Regions from separate parts of the Clostridium zhoujianii genome, predicted to be linked through region 2. Evidence: riboswitches for the same ligand, from Rfam matches in the RefSeq annotation. Region 2 holds a riboswitch; the other holds the start of a gene.
The links. A riboswitch is a leader RNA that binds a small molecule or an ion and turns the genes downstream of it on or off. The one in region 2 is predicted to bind S-adenosylmethionine.
Positions count from the first base shown of each region.

Region 1: it holds a riboswitch for S-adenosylmethionine, as region 2 does, so the genes downstream of both, metK (methionine adenosyltransferase) here and ACSYT2_RS16550 (MetQ/NlpA family ABC transporter substrate-binding protein) in region 2, are expected to answer to the same signal.

Region 1 covers NZ_JBPUTF010000001.1:2,760,973-2,768,485, forward strand. Annotated here, with positions in the region: gene recD2 (SF1B family DNA helicase RecD2) at 1-1,664, opposite strand, end outside; gene nagA (N-acetylglucosamine-6-phosphate deacetylase) at 1,772-2,908, shown strand; gene metK (methionine adenosyltransferase) at 2,951-4,126, opposite strand; SAM riboswitch class I at 4,203-4,306, opposite strand; tRNA gene ACSYT2_RS13095 (tRNA-Tyr) at 4,481-4,565, opposite strand; tRNA gene ACSYT2_RS13100 (tRNA-Thr) at 4,575-4,649, opposite strand; tRNA gene ACSYT2_RS13105 (tRNA-Val) at 4,672-4,747, opposite strand; tRNA gene ACSYT2_RS13110 (tRNA-Tyr) at 4,756-4,840, opposite strand; tRNA gene ACSYT2_RS13115 (tRNA-Thr) at 4,850-4,924, opposite strand; tRNA gene ACSYT2_RS13120 (tRNA-Val) at 4,944-5,019, opposite strand; tRNA gene ACSYT2_RS13125 (tRNA-Tyr) at 5,026-5,110, opposite strand; gene ACSYT2_RS13130 (hypothetical protein) at 5,286-5,753, opposite strand; gene yyaC (spore protease YyaC) at 5,860-6,399, shown strand; gene mreB (rod shape-determining protein MreB) at 6,448-7,482, opposite strand.
Region 2 covers NZ_JBPUTF010000004.1:133,508-141,020, reverse strand. Annotated here, with positions in the region: gene ACSYT2_RS16570 (ABC transporter ATP-binding protein) at 1-514, opposite strand, end outside; gene ACSYT2_RS16565 (ATP-binding protein) at 692-2,014, opposite strand; gene ACSYT2_RS16560 (NAD(P)-dependent oxidoreductase) at 2,148-3,398, opposite strand; gene ACSYT2_RS16555 (FAD-binding oxidoreductase) at 3,545-4,915, opposite strand; gene ACSYT2_RS16550 (MetQ/NlpA family ABC transporter substrate-binding protein) at 4,951-5,790, opposite strand; SAM riboswitch class I at 5,898-6,014, opposite strand; SAM riboswitch class I at 6,233-6,351, opposite strand; gene ACSYT2_RS16545 (aconitate hydratase) at 6,368-7,513, opposite strand, start outside.

The sequences.
Region 1 (7,513 bases), on a different contig from region 2:
AGTAACCCCTTTTTCATTGGACTTAGCACTTGGATATCCCGTCTCCTATCCCACTTATTATTAAAATTAGGTAACCTTCTGTTAACTAGATCTAGTACAATAGCCAATATACTATCTATATTCTCCTCTTTAATAAAATAGAAGTCCTTATTCTTTTGATTTAAATATGGCATTTCTCCGCTATTAATTCTATGAGCATTAGTAATTATTAAACTCTCTGCCCCTTGCCTAAATATCTCTTGAAGCCTTACAACTTTAATCAAACCACTATTTATAAAATCCTTTAATACATTTCCTGACCCAACTGATGGTAATTGATCTACATCTCCAACTATTATAAGTCGCGTTCCTACTTTAATCGCCTTTAGTAAATTATACATTAGGAAGATATCTATCATTGATGCCTCATCTATAATGACTACATCTCCATCTAGTGGTTCATCTATCTCTCCACCTAACAGTACATCTTCTTCTCCAGCTCCTATATCAAGTAATCTATGTATTGTTTTTGATTCTCTACCTGTAGATTCAGTCATCCTCTTAGCTGCTCTACCTGTAGGTGCTGCCAATAAAACCTTCATACCTTGGTTTTCATATATATCTATAATACATTTTATTATTGTCGTCTTACCTGTACCAGGCCCACCTGTTATTATTTCTATACCATCTGTAAATGCACCTATTATAGCCTCTTTTTGTGACTTAGCAAACCTTATCTCCTGCTTCTTCTCAAAGACACCAATTTCAAAATCTATGTCGGAATTTATAGTTTGATAGTTTTGTATAGAAAGCTTCGCTATCTTTTCTGTAATTCCAAGCTCGCTATAATAATAAATTGGAATAAATACTCCCTCTATATCTCCTATTTTTTGAACTATTAGCTTTTTTTCTAAAGATGAGTTATATATATTTCCTTCAATCAACTCTTCTTTTACCATAAGTAGTTCCTTTGTCTCCTTAATAACCATATCCTTTGGCATATATGTATTACCTGCTGCACAAAATCTATTTATAATAAAATCTATTCCACTTTTTATTCTTGAGTCCGATTCTTTACTTATTCCTATAAGTCCTGCAATTTTGTCAGCTGTACTAAATCCTATGCCTTTTATCTCTCTACATAATATATAGGGATCCTTTTGTGCTATTTCCTTTGCATTAGGCCCAAATCTTTTATATATCTTCAAACACTGACCATGAGTTATTCCGAATCCTTGGAAATATATCATTACATCTTTTAAATCATGTTGCTCTAAATATGACTCATATATAATATTAAATTTCTTTTCCCCAATTCCCTCTATTTCTTTCAATCTATCTATATTATTATCTAATACCTCTATAGTTTCTTCTCCAAAATGATCAATTATTTTTTTTGCTGTAACAGGACCTATTCCTCTAATTATTCCAGAAGATAAGTATTTCTCAACTCCATCTAATGTAGTTGGCATTATTTCTTCACATGTAACTATACTGAATTGTTGTCCAAATTGCTTATGAACTTTCCATTCGCCAGTTAATTTAATATGCTGTCCTTCTCTTAAAAAAGGCACTGTACCAACAGCTGTTACAGGTTTATTATCTACATTTATCTTTGATACTACATACCCTGTATCTTCACTTCTAAAAAGAATCACTTCTACAAAGCCCTCTAAGACCTCCATATTATCTCTCCATATCTTATAAAGTTATTTTTATTCTTGACTATATATATTATAATTATATCATAGGATGTTAAAGTATTTCCTAATAATCATTGGAGGTGTTTATAATGCTTATTAAAAATTGTAATATTATTTACTTAGACAAAGTAGAAAAAGGCTCAGTATTAGTAGAGGATGGAAAGATTAAAGAAATAAATCCTTCTAATGTAAATGATACTGAAATAATAGATGCTGAAGGTCTATATCTTTCACCAGGATTTATTGATGTACATATCCATGGTGCTGGTGGGTGCGATACTATGGATGGAAGTATTGACTCACTTAATACAATAGCAAAAACTATAGTTCAACATGGTACAACATCATTTACCCCTACAACAATGACAGTTGCAGGTGAAGATATAAGAAAATCTATGGCTGTAATAAAAAAATTAAAAGCTGATGGTACTGAAGGTGCTAACGTTTTAGGTGCTCACTTAGAAGGCCCTTTTATTAGCCCAAATGCAATTGGTGCTCAAAATCCAAACTTCGTTTTAGCTCCATCAATTGAAAACTACAAAGAAATAGTTGGTGATTGTGAAGATGCTGTTACATCTATTACATTAGCTCCTGAAGTTGAAGGTGCTAAAGATCTAATCAAATATCTTTCAGAAAATGGTGTTTCTGTTTCAATTGGACACACTAAGGCTACTTATGAAGAAGCTATTGAAGGTATTAAATGTGGTGCCTGTCACACTACTCATCTTTATAATGCAATGACTCCATTTACTCATAGAGCTCCAGGAGTCGTTGGTGCAACCTTTGATACAGATATAACTACTGAAACTATATCAGATGGTATTCACATAGCTTATCCAGCTCTTAGAACTGCATATAAGCAAAAAGGAACTGATAAGGTTTTATTAGTAAGTGACGCTATGGAGGCATGTGGTATGCCTGATGGTAAGTACTCTTTAGGTGGTCAAGATGTAATTGTTAAGAACGGAGCTGCAAGATTACTTGATGGTACTCTAGCTGGTTCAGTACTAACTCTTGATAGAGCTATTAATAATATTAAGAATAACACTAGTTATAATTTAAATGAGATTGTAAGAATGGCTTCTTACAACGGTGCTAAGCATTGTAACGTTGAAGATCGTAAGGGATTAATTAAAGAAGGCTATGATGCTGATTTAGTATTATTTAATGATAATATTGAAATTAGTAAAGTATTTGTTGGCGGAAAGCTTGTTTTTAATAAATAATTCCCATAAAAAAATCACTGATTTACATCAGTGATTTTTTTATTATAATAATTCCTTAATAGCTTCCACCTTATTTAATTGCTCCCAAGGAAGAGTTACATCTGTTCTTCCAAAGTGACCATAAGCTGCAGTTTGCTTATATATTGGTCTCCTTAACTCTAAATCTCTTATAATAGCACCTGGTCTTAAATCAAATACCTTCTCTACTATATCAACTAAAACTTCTTCATCCACTTTACCTGTGCCAAAAGTATCTATTTGAATTGATACTGGCTTAGCAACACCAATTGCATAAGCTAATTGAATTTCTAACTTATCTGCAACTCCGGCTGCTACTAGGTTTTTAGCCACCCACCTAGCAGCATAAGCTGCTGATCTATCAACTTTTGTTGGATCTTTTCCTGAGAATGCTCCACCACCGTGTCTACCCATTCCACCGTAAGTATCAACAATTATCTTTCTTCCTGTTAAACCTGAATCTCCTTGCGGACCACCTACTACAAATCTACCTGTTGGGTTTATATAATATTTAGTATTTTCGTCAAGTAATTCTGCTGGAACTACAGCTCTTATAACAAATTCCATAAGATCCTTTTCTATTTGTTCTAAAGTTACTTCTTCTCCATGTTGAGTTGAAATTACTATAGCATCAATCCTCTTTGGCTTGTTATCCTCATATTCTACAGTTACTTGAGTCTTACCATCTGGCCTTAGGTAATCTAAAGTACCATTCTTCCTAACCTCTGTTAATCTTCTAGAAAGTCTATGAGCCATAGCTATTGGTAGTGGCATAAATTCTTCTGTTTCATTGGTAGCGAAACCAAACATCATACCTTGATCTCCAGCACCTACTGCTTCAACATCGTCTTTATCACCTTTTCTTGATTCAAGAGCCTCATCAACTCCCATAGCTATATCAGCTGATTGTTCATCTATTGTTGTCATAACTGAGCATGTGTCACAGTCAAAACCATATTTAGCTCTATCATAACCTATTTCTCTAACAGTTTCTCTAACTACCTTAGGAATATCAACATAACAATTTGTAGTTATTTCACCCATAACCATAACCATTCCTGTTGTAGTACATGTTTCGCAAGCAACTCTTGCACTAGGATCCTGTGCTAAAATAGCATCTAAAACTGCATCTGAAATTTGGTCACATATTTTATCTGGATGCCCTTCTGTAACTGATTCTGATGTAAATAATCTTTTCATTTTCCTTTTCTCCTTTCAAACGGGTTTTTTTACAATAAAAAAACTCTTCAACAAGAAGAGACTTACTAAGCAATCTCTCTCATCTCGTAGATATTTATATCCACAGGAATTGGCACCTTGCGATTCTCACAGGTTGCCGGGTTTCATAGGGCCCTTTCCCTCCACCTCTCTTGATAAGAGTTTTCATATTAATTTTATGGTATTATTCTAACATATTAGTTCTTCAAACTCAATAGTATAATTTACTAAGATTTATTAAGTTTATCCACAGTCTTCAAAAAACTATCAACATTTTTTTGATTATCTACAACTATTAGTGGAAATAAAAAAAGCAAGATAATTCTTGCTTTTAAATGGTGGAGGAAGAAGGATTCGAACCTTCGAAGCAACTTGCAACAGATTTACAGTCTGCCCCCTTTGGCCACTCGGGAATTCCTCCATATTTTATTGGAGCTGGCAATAGGAATCGAACCTACAACCTGCTGATTACAAGTCAGCTGCTCTACCGTTGAGCCATGCCAGCATGTGCTAATTAAAGGTTTAAATGGTGGGCACAACAGGGCTCGAACCTGTGACCCTCTGCTTGTAAGGCAGATGCTCTCCCAGCTGAGCTATGCGCCCATTTAAACTGGTGGAAGAAGAAGGATTCGAACCTTCGAAGCAACTTGCAACAGATTTACAGTCTGCCCCCTTTGGCCACTCGGGAATTCTTCCATATTTTATTGGAGCTGGCAATAGGAATCGAACCTACAACCTGCTGATTACAAGTCAGCTGCTCTACCGTTGAGCCATGCCAGCATATTATGTGAAAGTTTAATGGTGGGCACAACAGGGCTCGAACCTGTGACCCTCTGCTTGTAAGGCAGATGCTCTCCCAGCTGAGCTATGCGCCCATTAAATGGTGGAGGAAGAAGGATTCGAACCTTCGAAGCAACTTGCAACAGATTTACAGTCTGCCCCCTTTGGCCACTCGGGAATTCCTCCATATTAACTCTTTCACTTTTGTTCAAGCATTTCGAAACACTCGAACCAACAATAGTTAGTATATATTCAACGGCTTTATATTTCAACCTCCAAAATACACCATTTAAAGAGATTATTTTATATATTCTTTCATTTAGTTAGAATTACTTCTATTTAATGTACTATTCACTTTTTTCTATGCCTCCTGTCCAATAATAGAAAAATCAATAAATTGACCTAATATATTCTCTAAAACCTGATAATCCTCTGTTGTTAGCCTCTTTTTTAACACCTTAAAAGCTTCTCTTACACCTTCTTCTTCATCTTCATACTGAATTACTTCCTCTATCTTGCCTATATCAACTGTAGACATCTTTTTAATAATATTATTTACTATTACCATATCATCTTTATTTATATTTTTTTCAATTAGGCTCTTTTCTATTTTAAATATAGATTTGTTTATTGTAGGAACATCATCTACTTCATTATTCCTTGATAAATCATCAATATCAGAATTATCACTATTTCTCCTACTCTGAACCTCATTTATAGTATTTTGAATAACTTCATTCCGACTTCCTTTTGGCTCCCAAATAAATAATGTATATATCGTTCCTATTAACGCTATCAACATAATTCCTACAATTAATAATTTTTTCAAATAAATCAAACTCCCTTCCTTTTGATTTATTGCCAAAAATTCTTTTTTTATACTTAAATAATATTTCTCTCTTAAACCTCATATATTTAGTGAGGGGGTGTAAGATTTGACTAAAAGAAAAATACATTATAAATCAGCACTTGCTTACTTTGAAATTGCTGAAAGCCTAAAAGATTTTATAAATAAAGATACAATTATTGTCTGTATAGGAACAGATAAGTGTATAGGAGACTGTCTTGGTCCCTTAGTTGGTACAATATTAGAAGATAATTTTTTTCCTCTTCCTATATATGGTACTATTGCTGCACCAATTCATGCCCTTAACATAGATAAACGTTTAGATGAAATTAAGAAAACACACCCTAACGCTTGTATTATAGGCGTAGATGCTTGTCTAGGAGAAATTAAATCTATTGGTGAAATACACACTAGAGATTATGCTATACACCCTGGTAAAGGTGTTGGGAAATCTCTTCCCGATGTGGGAAACGCATCTATTATTGGCATAATAGACTCTAGTGATAATGCAGACTTCTTTTCATCACGTTCTATAAGATTATCCCTAGTTTTAGAGATGGCTAAAATAATTTCTACAGGTATTATTTACGCACATCATCTAAGTAATGGAAAAAATTTAATATTATAAGAATAAAAGATTGAGAGTTTCCCCTCAATCTTTTATTCTTATTAAATACTATTCAACTAAAATAACATCTTGTGAATTCAAGCTAGAATCAATCTTATCAAAGAAAGCTAGAACCTTTCCTGTTCCCTCTGCAACACATTCCACAGAATCTTCTGCAACAGTTACATTCACTCCAGTTTCAAATTCTATAAGCTTGTCTAATCCATATAAAAGAGCACCTCCACCAGTCATGAAGATACCTTTTTCAATAATATCCGCCGCTAGCTCTGGTGGCGTTTTTTCTAGTACAGCCTTAACACTCTCAACTATTGATAGTACAGGTTCAAGTATAGCTTCCCTAATATCCTCTGTTGATATTGGAATTTCATCAGGTAAACCCGTAACTAAATTCCTTCCCTTCATAGTTGTGTCTAAACTTCTTGCTCCCTTAAAAGCTGAGCCAACACTTATCTTTAAATCCTCTGCTGTCTTTTCACCAATCATTATTTTATGCTTTGATCTTACATATTTAATAATAGCCTCATCAAATTTATCTCCCGCAACCTTAATAGAAGACCTAACCACAACACCACCTAATGATATAACAGCAATATCGCATGTACCACCTCCGATATCAACAACCATAACACCATCTGGTTTTGTTATATCTAATCCGGCACCTATAGCTGCCGCAAGGGGTTCCTCTATTAAATGCACTCTCTTAGCTCCTGAATTTTTCGCTGCATCAATAACAGCTCTTTTTTCAACTTCACTAGCTTGAGATGGAATGCATACCATAACTTTTGGAGCAACCATATTTTTTTTCCCTACTGCCTTTTTTATAAATTCCTTTAACATTTTTTCTGTTACATCATAATCTGAAATAACACCATCCCTTAAAGGACGAACTGCAACTATATTTCCAGGAGTTCTTCCAATCATTTTCCTAGCTTCTTCACCAACCGCTAAAACTTTATTGTTGTTTTTGTTAATTGCAACAACCGACGGCTCCTTTAATATAACTCCTTTTCCTTTTTCATAAACTAAAACAGTTGCTGTTCCTAAATCTATTCCTAATTCTGCCCCAGTTCTCCAAAACCACATTCCACTCACTCCCACATCTTTAATTCATTGC
Region 2 (7,513 bases):
CTACTTCCTTTAAAACCTGTGAATTTACTGGATCTAATCCACTAAATGGTTCATCCAAAATTACTATTTCAGGGTTACAAACTAAGGTTTGAGCTAATTGTACCTTTTGTTGATTACCCTTTGACAAGGTTTCTAATAGTCTATTTTCATATTCACCTATTCCTAATCTATCAAGCCATTTCTTTGTATTCTTCTTAGCTTCCTTTACTGATATCCCTCTTAAATTTGCTAAATATACAATTTGATCTATTACTTTTTTCTTAGGATAAAGTCCTCTCTCCTCTGGTAAATATCCAATTTGATATTCCTTTGGATTAAACGCCTTCCCGTCTATAAGTATTTGCCCCTCATTAGCTTTAAAAACATCCATTAATATTCTAATTGTTGTAGTTTTACCAGCTCCATTTCTCCCTAGTAATCCTAAAGCTTTACCACTTGAAATTGAAAATGAAATACCATGAAGAATCTCTGTATCACCAAAACTCTTCTTTAAATTCTTTACTTCTAGCTTCATTATTTCCCCTCCAAAATTAATATAATTTCCCTTAATATTAAATAATTACTATTATCTTTTTATAGGTTATATATTATCACTTTATAACGTAATTGTAAATGTATTTCTTTTGGTTAATCAATCCTTATATTAATGGTTAACTATTACTTATCATACAATCAAACTATTTTATTATCTTCACTCTCTTTTTAAAGATAATTCTCCTTCTAACCAATCAATGAACTGGGTTGCTGACCTAGGAGATCTTCCATTATGCCATTTCTCCCATTTTAAAGCTTCCCTATGAAGAGTATCTTTATCTATTTCTATTCCCCTAGTTTCAACTATTCCATCAACTATTTGCAAGAATTCTTTTTGATTTGGTGTAAAGAAGCTTATGGTAATACCAAATCTATCTGCTAAAGATAACTTTTCTTCCATAGTATCCTTTGAATTCACATCATCCCTATCAGAAAACTTTTCTTGTATTAGATGTCTTCTATTTGTAGTTGCATAGATTAATATATTACTTGGTCTATTTTCTATTCTACCTTCTAATATAGTTTTTAATGCTGAATAACTATCTTCATTGTCATCAAATACTAAATCATCTACAAATATAATAAACTTTTGTTTCTTATCCTTTAATAATCTTATTATTCTAGTAAAATCTCTAAGTTGCTCCTTATCTACCTCTATTAACCTTAAACCCTCACTATGATATTCATTTAAGATTGCTTTTACAGTTGATGATTTACCAGTGCCTCTAGATCCATATAGTAATAAGTTATTAGCTGGTAATCCATTTAAGAAATGTTTTGTATTAGATATAATCTCTTCTTTTTGTAGCTCATATCCAACTAAATCCGATAATCTTACTGGATCTGGCTCTACTACTTCCCTTAAGCTACCTTCATCTTGATTGTCATACCTTTCCCAAACAAAAGCTCTATAAGCTGCACATCTTCCAGTACCATTCTCTTGATGGAACTCTATTAACTTATCATTACAACTTGTCCAATCTGTACTATTTATAAATTCCTTCTTTATTATCTCTACCTCTGTGTTTTCTTTAATTTCATATTCAATATCCTCTACTCCCCAACTAATTAGTGACTTTATCCTAGCTTCGGTAGAATCCTTTGCACCGTACTTATCTAATAATAAGGTTTTTATCATATCACTATTTATTGATGCTATGATATTTAAATAATTTAATTCTGCTTTTATTCCATCCACTAAATAAGTAGGTACCTTATCCTCATGCTCTATAGCTGAATTAAATGGATTAACATTTAATAATAACTCATCAACTATTAATTCCTTAAATGATAAATTTATATCCTTTTTTAATAAGTCATATGTAAAATCATTATATGCTTCAATACATTCCCCCAAAGAATTATCACTGCATAACTTATCAACAAGTCTCTTAAACTTATCCAAAGCTTTTTCTTTAAATATCCCCTTATACACACAAAGGGATTCTAGATTTAATTTTATCTCTTCTTCTTTTCTCATTTTAAAGCCCCCAAATATAATTTTTGTAATAGTATAATTTTACCACACTATAGCTTAAAGAGTTCTAATTACTTGGAATAAGCTCATTTATAAAAATAGGATAAGTAAATACAAATTTACTTATCCTTAAAAACTAATTTTCTTGGCAGTATTTATCCATTGCTTCTGCAACTAACTTAGCATTTACAACAGCTTCAACAACTGTTCTAGCTCCAGTTACTACATCACCTGAACTAAATACACCCTTTTTAGTAGTGTGTCCTTCTTCGTCTGTAACAATAAGGCCCCATTTATTAGTTTCTAATTGAGTTGTATTAGATACTATATTAGCCTTAGGTGCCTGGCTTACAGCAATTATAGTTGAGTCACACTCAAAGAATTCTTCTTGCCCATCTAATATCTTAGTAGACACCTTTCCGTCTTCACCAACTATATTCTCTGTGCGTACAAGCTTTACGCCATCTTCTGTTATTTCTAAAGGTGCTACAAAATTCTTGAATTTTACATCATCTTCCTTAGCTTCTCTGATTTCATCCTTAGTGGCAGACATATCCTCTTCGCCTTTTCTATAAAGAATATATACTTCCTTAGCTCCATTTCTCTTAGCAACTCTTGCAGCATCCATAGCAACATTTCCTGCTCCTATTACAGCTACTCTTTCTCCTAATCTATACACATTGGGAGATTTTAAATAGTCTATAGCATAATGTACGTTTCCTAAAGTTTCACCCTTAATATTTAGCTTTCTAGGATTCCATACCCCTGTTCCAATAAATATAGATTTATATCCATCATTGAATAAATCATCTAGAGTTATTACCGGTCCAATTAAAGTGTTAGGTCTTATCATAACACCACTATCTAATAGATTTTCTTCAATCTTATCTATTAAAGAGTTTGATAATCTATATTCAGGTATCCCATACCTTAATACTCCACCAATTTTTTCATGAGCATCAAATAAAGTAACTTTATATCCCTTCTGAGATAAAATAAAGGCTATTGTTATACCAGCAGGACCACTACCAATTATAGCAATTCTGTTTTTTGTCTTATCTACTTTTTCAATTTTTAATTCATTAAAGTACTGCTCTGATATTTCCTGTTCTATTTCATGGAATCTTATTGGTTCTCCTTTTATACCCTTTATACAAAATCCTCTGCATTGGTCTTCATGGGGACATACTATTGAACATACTAAAGATAAGGGATTATTTTTAAATAACATTTCACCAGCTTCTTTAATTTTACCCTCCTTATAAAGTGTAATAACTTCTGGAATAGGTGTACTTATAGGACAATGCTGTTTGCATCTAGCATTCTTACATACTAAACATCTATTTGCTTCTTCTAACCTTAACATATTGTTCTCCTTCCTTCTTATGTTTTGTCTACTGTTGTTTATTACATAATATTAAATCACCTGTAAAAAAACAAGCTATTATTTAACTAAAGAACCCGCATGCTAATAATAGCATGCGGTTTTTCTATTTAATCTCTTTTAATACTTATAATATTACCTTTACCTACCTATCTAAATACCTTATTTGCATTTAGTATACTATTCTTATCAAAAGCCTCTTTAATCTTACTCATATACAGAATATTAGCTTCATTCGTTACCTTCCTAAAGAACTCTTTTTTATTAAGACCAACTCCATGTTCCCCTGATGGTAGTCCTCTCAACTCATAGCTCTTCATATATAATTCTTCTAATAGCTCATGAGACTTCTTCTTCCATTCACTTTCCTCAATTCCGTTCCTTACAACGCATAAATGAACATTCCCATCTCCTGCATGTCCAAAGCTAACTACCTCTATCCCATACTTCTCTTCTATTTCTTTTGTATACTCTACAAAAGTAGCTATGTTATTTATAGGAACTACTATATCTATAGGTTCTTCCTCTGAAACAGCCTCAACAGCTGTAACTAATGCCCCTCTTATGCTCCATGCTCTATTAATATCCTCTTCCTCTTCTAGTAATATAAAATCTAAGGCTCCATTTTCTATAACTACCTTTTCTACCTTTTTATAACTTGAGTTTATCTCTAACTCATCTCCATCAAAAGTTAGTAGTAAAAATGTATTACCTTTATCGCATGGAAATTTGATTTTTAAGTAATCCTCTGCTTTATTTATTGCTCTTCTTTCAATAAATTCTATAGCTGTTGGATTTGCATTTTCTTTTATTACCTTTATGACAGAATTAATACCATCTTTTAATGTCTTAAATGGAACTATTGCACTTACACTATTTTTAGGTTTAGGAATAATCTTTAATATTGCTTTAGTTATTATCCCTAATGTTCCTTCTGAACCTACAAATAAATCTTTTAAATCCAAACCAGAACTATTTTTTATTGTTTCTGATCCTAGATTTAATACTGTTCCATCTGCTAAAACTACCTCTAACATTCTTACATAATCTCTAGTTACTCCATATTTAACTGCTCTCATTCCACCAGCATTTGTGCTTATATTACCACCAATAGTAGCCTTCTTCTCTCCTGGATCTGGAGGGTAGAACAATCCTCTTTCCTCTACATATAATTGCACATCCCGTAGAAGTACTCCTGGCTCTACTGTTACAGTAAAGTTTTCTTCATCTATATTCAATATGTTATTCATTTTTGATAAATCTAATATTATCCCTCTTTCAGTTGGAACTGTTGCTCCTACTAAACCAGTGCCAGCTCCTCTTGGTGTTACATGAATTAAATTATCATTTGCATATTTCAATATATCAGAAACTTCTTTTGTGGATATTGGAAATACTAAAATATCAGCCTCACCAAAATCTCTTTTCAGACCATCAGTCAAATATTTCTTATTTATTTCTTTTCCTACTACAATACGATTTTTATCATTAATTATTTCTATAATATCTTTATTACTCATAGTCCTACCCCCAATATTACCTAATTTCTAAATTCCTATTTCCATGCCTTTACATACCATTCTGGCTTATCAAACTCTTTATATTTTCCGCCCTCTATAATATCCTTATATTCTTTTGATTCAACTGCATCTTTTAAATCTTTACCTAACTCAGTATCTAAGTCTGCTGTTCTTACAGCAATAATATTTTTATAGTTCTCTGATAACTTTTCAATTGCTAATGCTTCCTTATAATCAAATCCTGATGCATATGCAAAGTTTCCAGGTACAGTTGCAACATCTACACTATCAAGACTTCTTGGTAGCTGAGCCCCCTCTAACTCTACAAATTCTATATCCTTCTTATTAACAGAAATATCTTTTAAACTTGCCTTTGTTTCGTCTATTCCTTCTTTAATTTCTATTAATCCATTTTCTTTTAATAATCTTAATGCTCTTGCTAAGTTTGAAACATCATCCGGTACAGCAATCTTTGCCTTATTAGGTAAATCTTCTAATGATTTATATTTGTTTGAAAAGACTCCCATACTTAAAGTTGGCACTGTAATAACTGGACTTAACTCTAAGTTATTATCAGCTGTAAATTTATTTAAATATTCTGTATGCTGCATTAAATTTACATCAATTTCTTTCTCACTTAAAGAATTATCTGGTTGAATATAATCAGTAAACTCTCTTATTGTTATCTTATATCCCTTCGCTTCTAACCGCGGTGCTATTGCCTCAGTAATCATATCCCCATATGGTCCTGGGCAAACCCCGATAGTTATATTCTTTACATCTACTTTTTTATCATTTACCTTTCCACAACCTACAAGCCCAAATCCTACTACTCCTAAAATTAATACTGATACAATTTGTTTTACTTTTTTCATTTTTAATGCCCCCTATTTATTATTATCTAAAAGTGTTTTTTTATAATAAAAAATGCACTAGAGAATAAACCTCTAGCGCATATGATATACTTGCCCATGAATTCACCCTCTTATCTTCTAGCCTAAAGGCTACAGGAATTAGCACCATTCCTTTTTAGTAAATGAACTAAAAAATCGGTTGCTGGGTTTCATCGGGCCAGTCCCTCCACCACTCTTGATAAGTTATTATTTAATTTGTATTTATAGTATAATCTTACTTTTTTGTTATGTCAATACTTTTTAGTATTGATTATCATTTAATATTAATTCTTATTTTATACACCATATATAACTTTATTTTATAGTATTTTTCCTCTTATTTTTACCTACTTCTATAAAATAAAAATGCACTAGAGAATATTTCTCTAGTGCACAAAGTTATAATCGTACTCTATTAAATACTCTCTTATCTTCTAATCTGAAAAGATTACAGGAATTAGCACCATCACTTTATAATAAATGAATTACAAAGTTGGTTGCTGGGTTTCATTGGGCCAGTCCCTCCACCACTCTTGATAAAATTTATTTATTTTTAAACCTAATTATTATTCTTTACATAATTAAGTCTTCCGCCAGCTCTAATTACTTCAATTTCCTTTTCTGTTAAATCTACTGCTACTTCAACTTCTATGCCCTTAGTTAAGTTCTTAACCTTAACAGTACCATTTTCTAAAGCTGATTGAATATCTTCCATTAATAAATCATCTATTAAATCAATATTATTATAATCTGCTTCATTTTTAAATTCCATAGGAATTATTCCATTATTAATTAAGTTAGCTTTATGAATTCTAGCAAATGATTTAGCAACAACTGCTTTAACCCCTAAGTATAAAGGTGCTAACGCTGCATGTTCTCTTGAAGAACCTTGTCCGTAGTTATCTCCTGCTATTATAAATCCACCATTGTACTCCTTAGCTCTCTTAGGGAATTCTGTATCTACTGTGTTAAAGCAGAATTCTGCAAGATAAGGAATATTTGATCTAAATGGTAATAACTTAGCATTAGATGGCATTATATGATCAGTTGTTATATTATCCTCAACTTTAATTAATACCTTACCTTCAACTTTTTCACCTAATTCATCATTTACTGGAAATGGCTTTATATTTGGTCCTCTTACAACTTCAACTTCAGCATTTGTTGGTGCTGGTGCTAAAATCATAGAATCATCTATTAAGAATCTTTCTGGCATATCAATTGTTAAATCTACATCCATTTCTCTTGGATCTGTTAAGACTCCAGTTATAGCTGAAACTGCTGCTGTCTCTGGACTTACTAAGTATACTTGTGCAGATAATGTTCCACTTCTTCCAAAGAAGTTTCTATTAAATGTTCTAAGTGAAACTGCATCTGTTGAAGGTGCTTGACCCATACCAATACAAGGTCCACATGAATTTTCAAGTATTCTTGCTCCAGCGCTTATTATATCTGCTAATGCTCCATTTCTAGCAAGCATCTCCATAACTTGTCTTGAACCTGGTGCTATTACTAAACTTACATTAGGATTAACCTTATTACCCTTAAGAATCTTAGCAACTTTCATTAAATCTTCGTATGAAGAATTAGTACAACTACCTATAGCAACTTGGTCAACTTTAATCTTACCAAATTCCTCAACTGTTTTTATATTATCTGGGCTATGAGGCCCAGCTGCTGATGGTGCTAACTCATCTAAATTAAT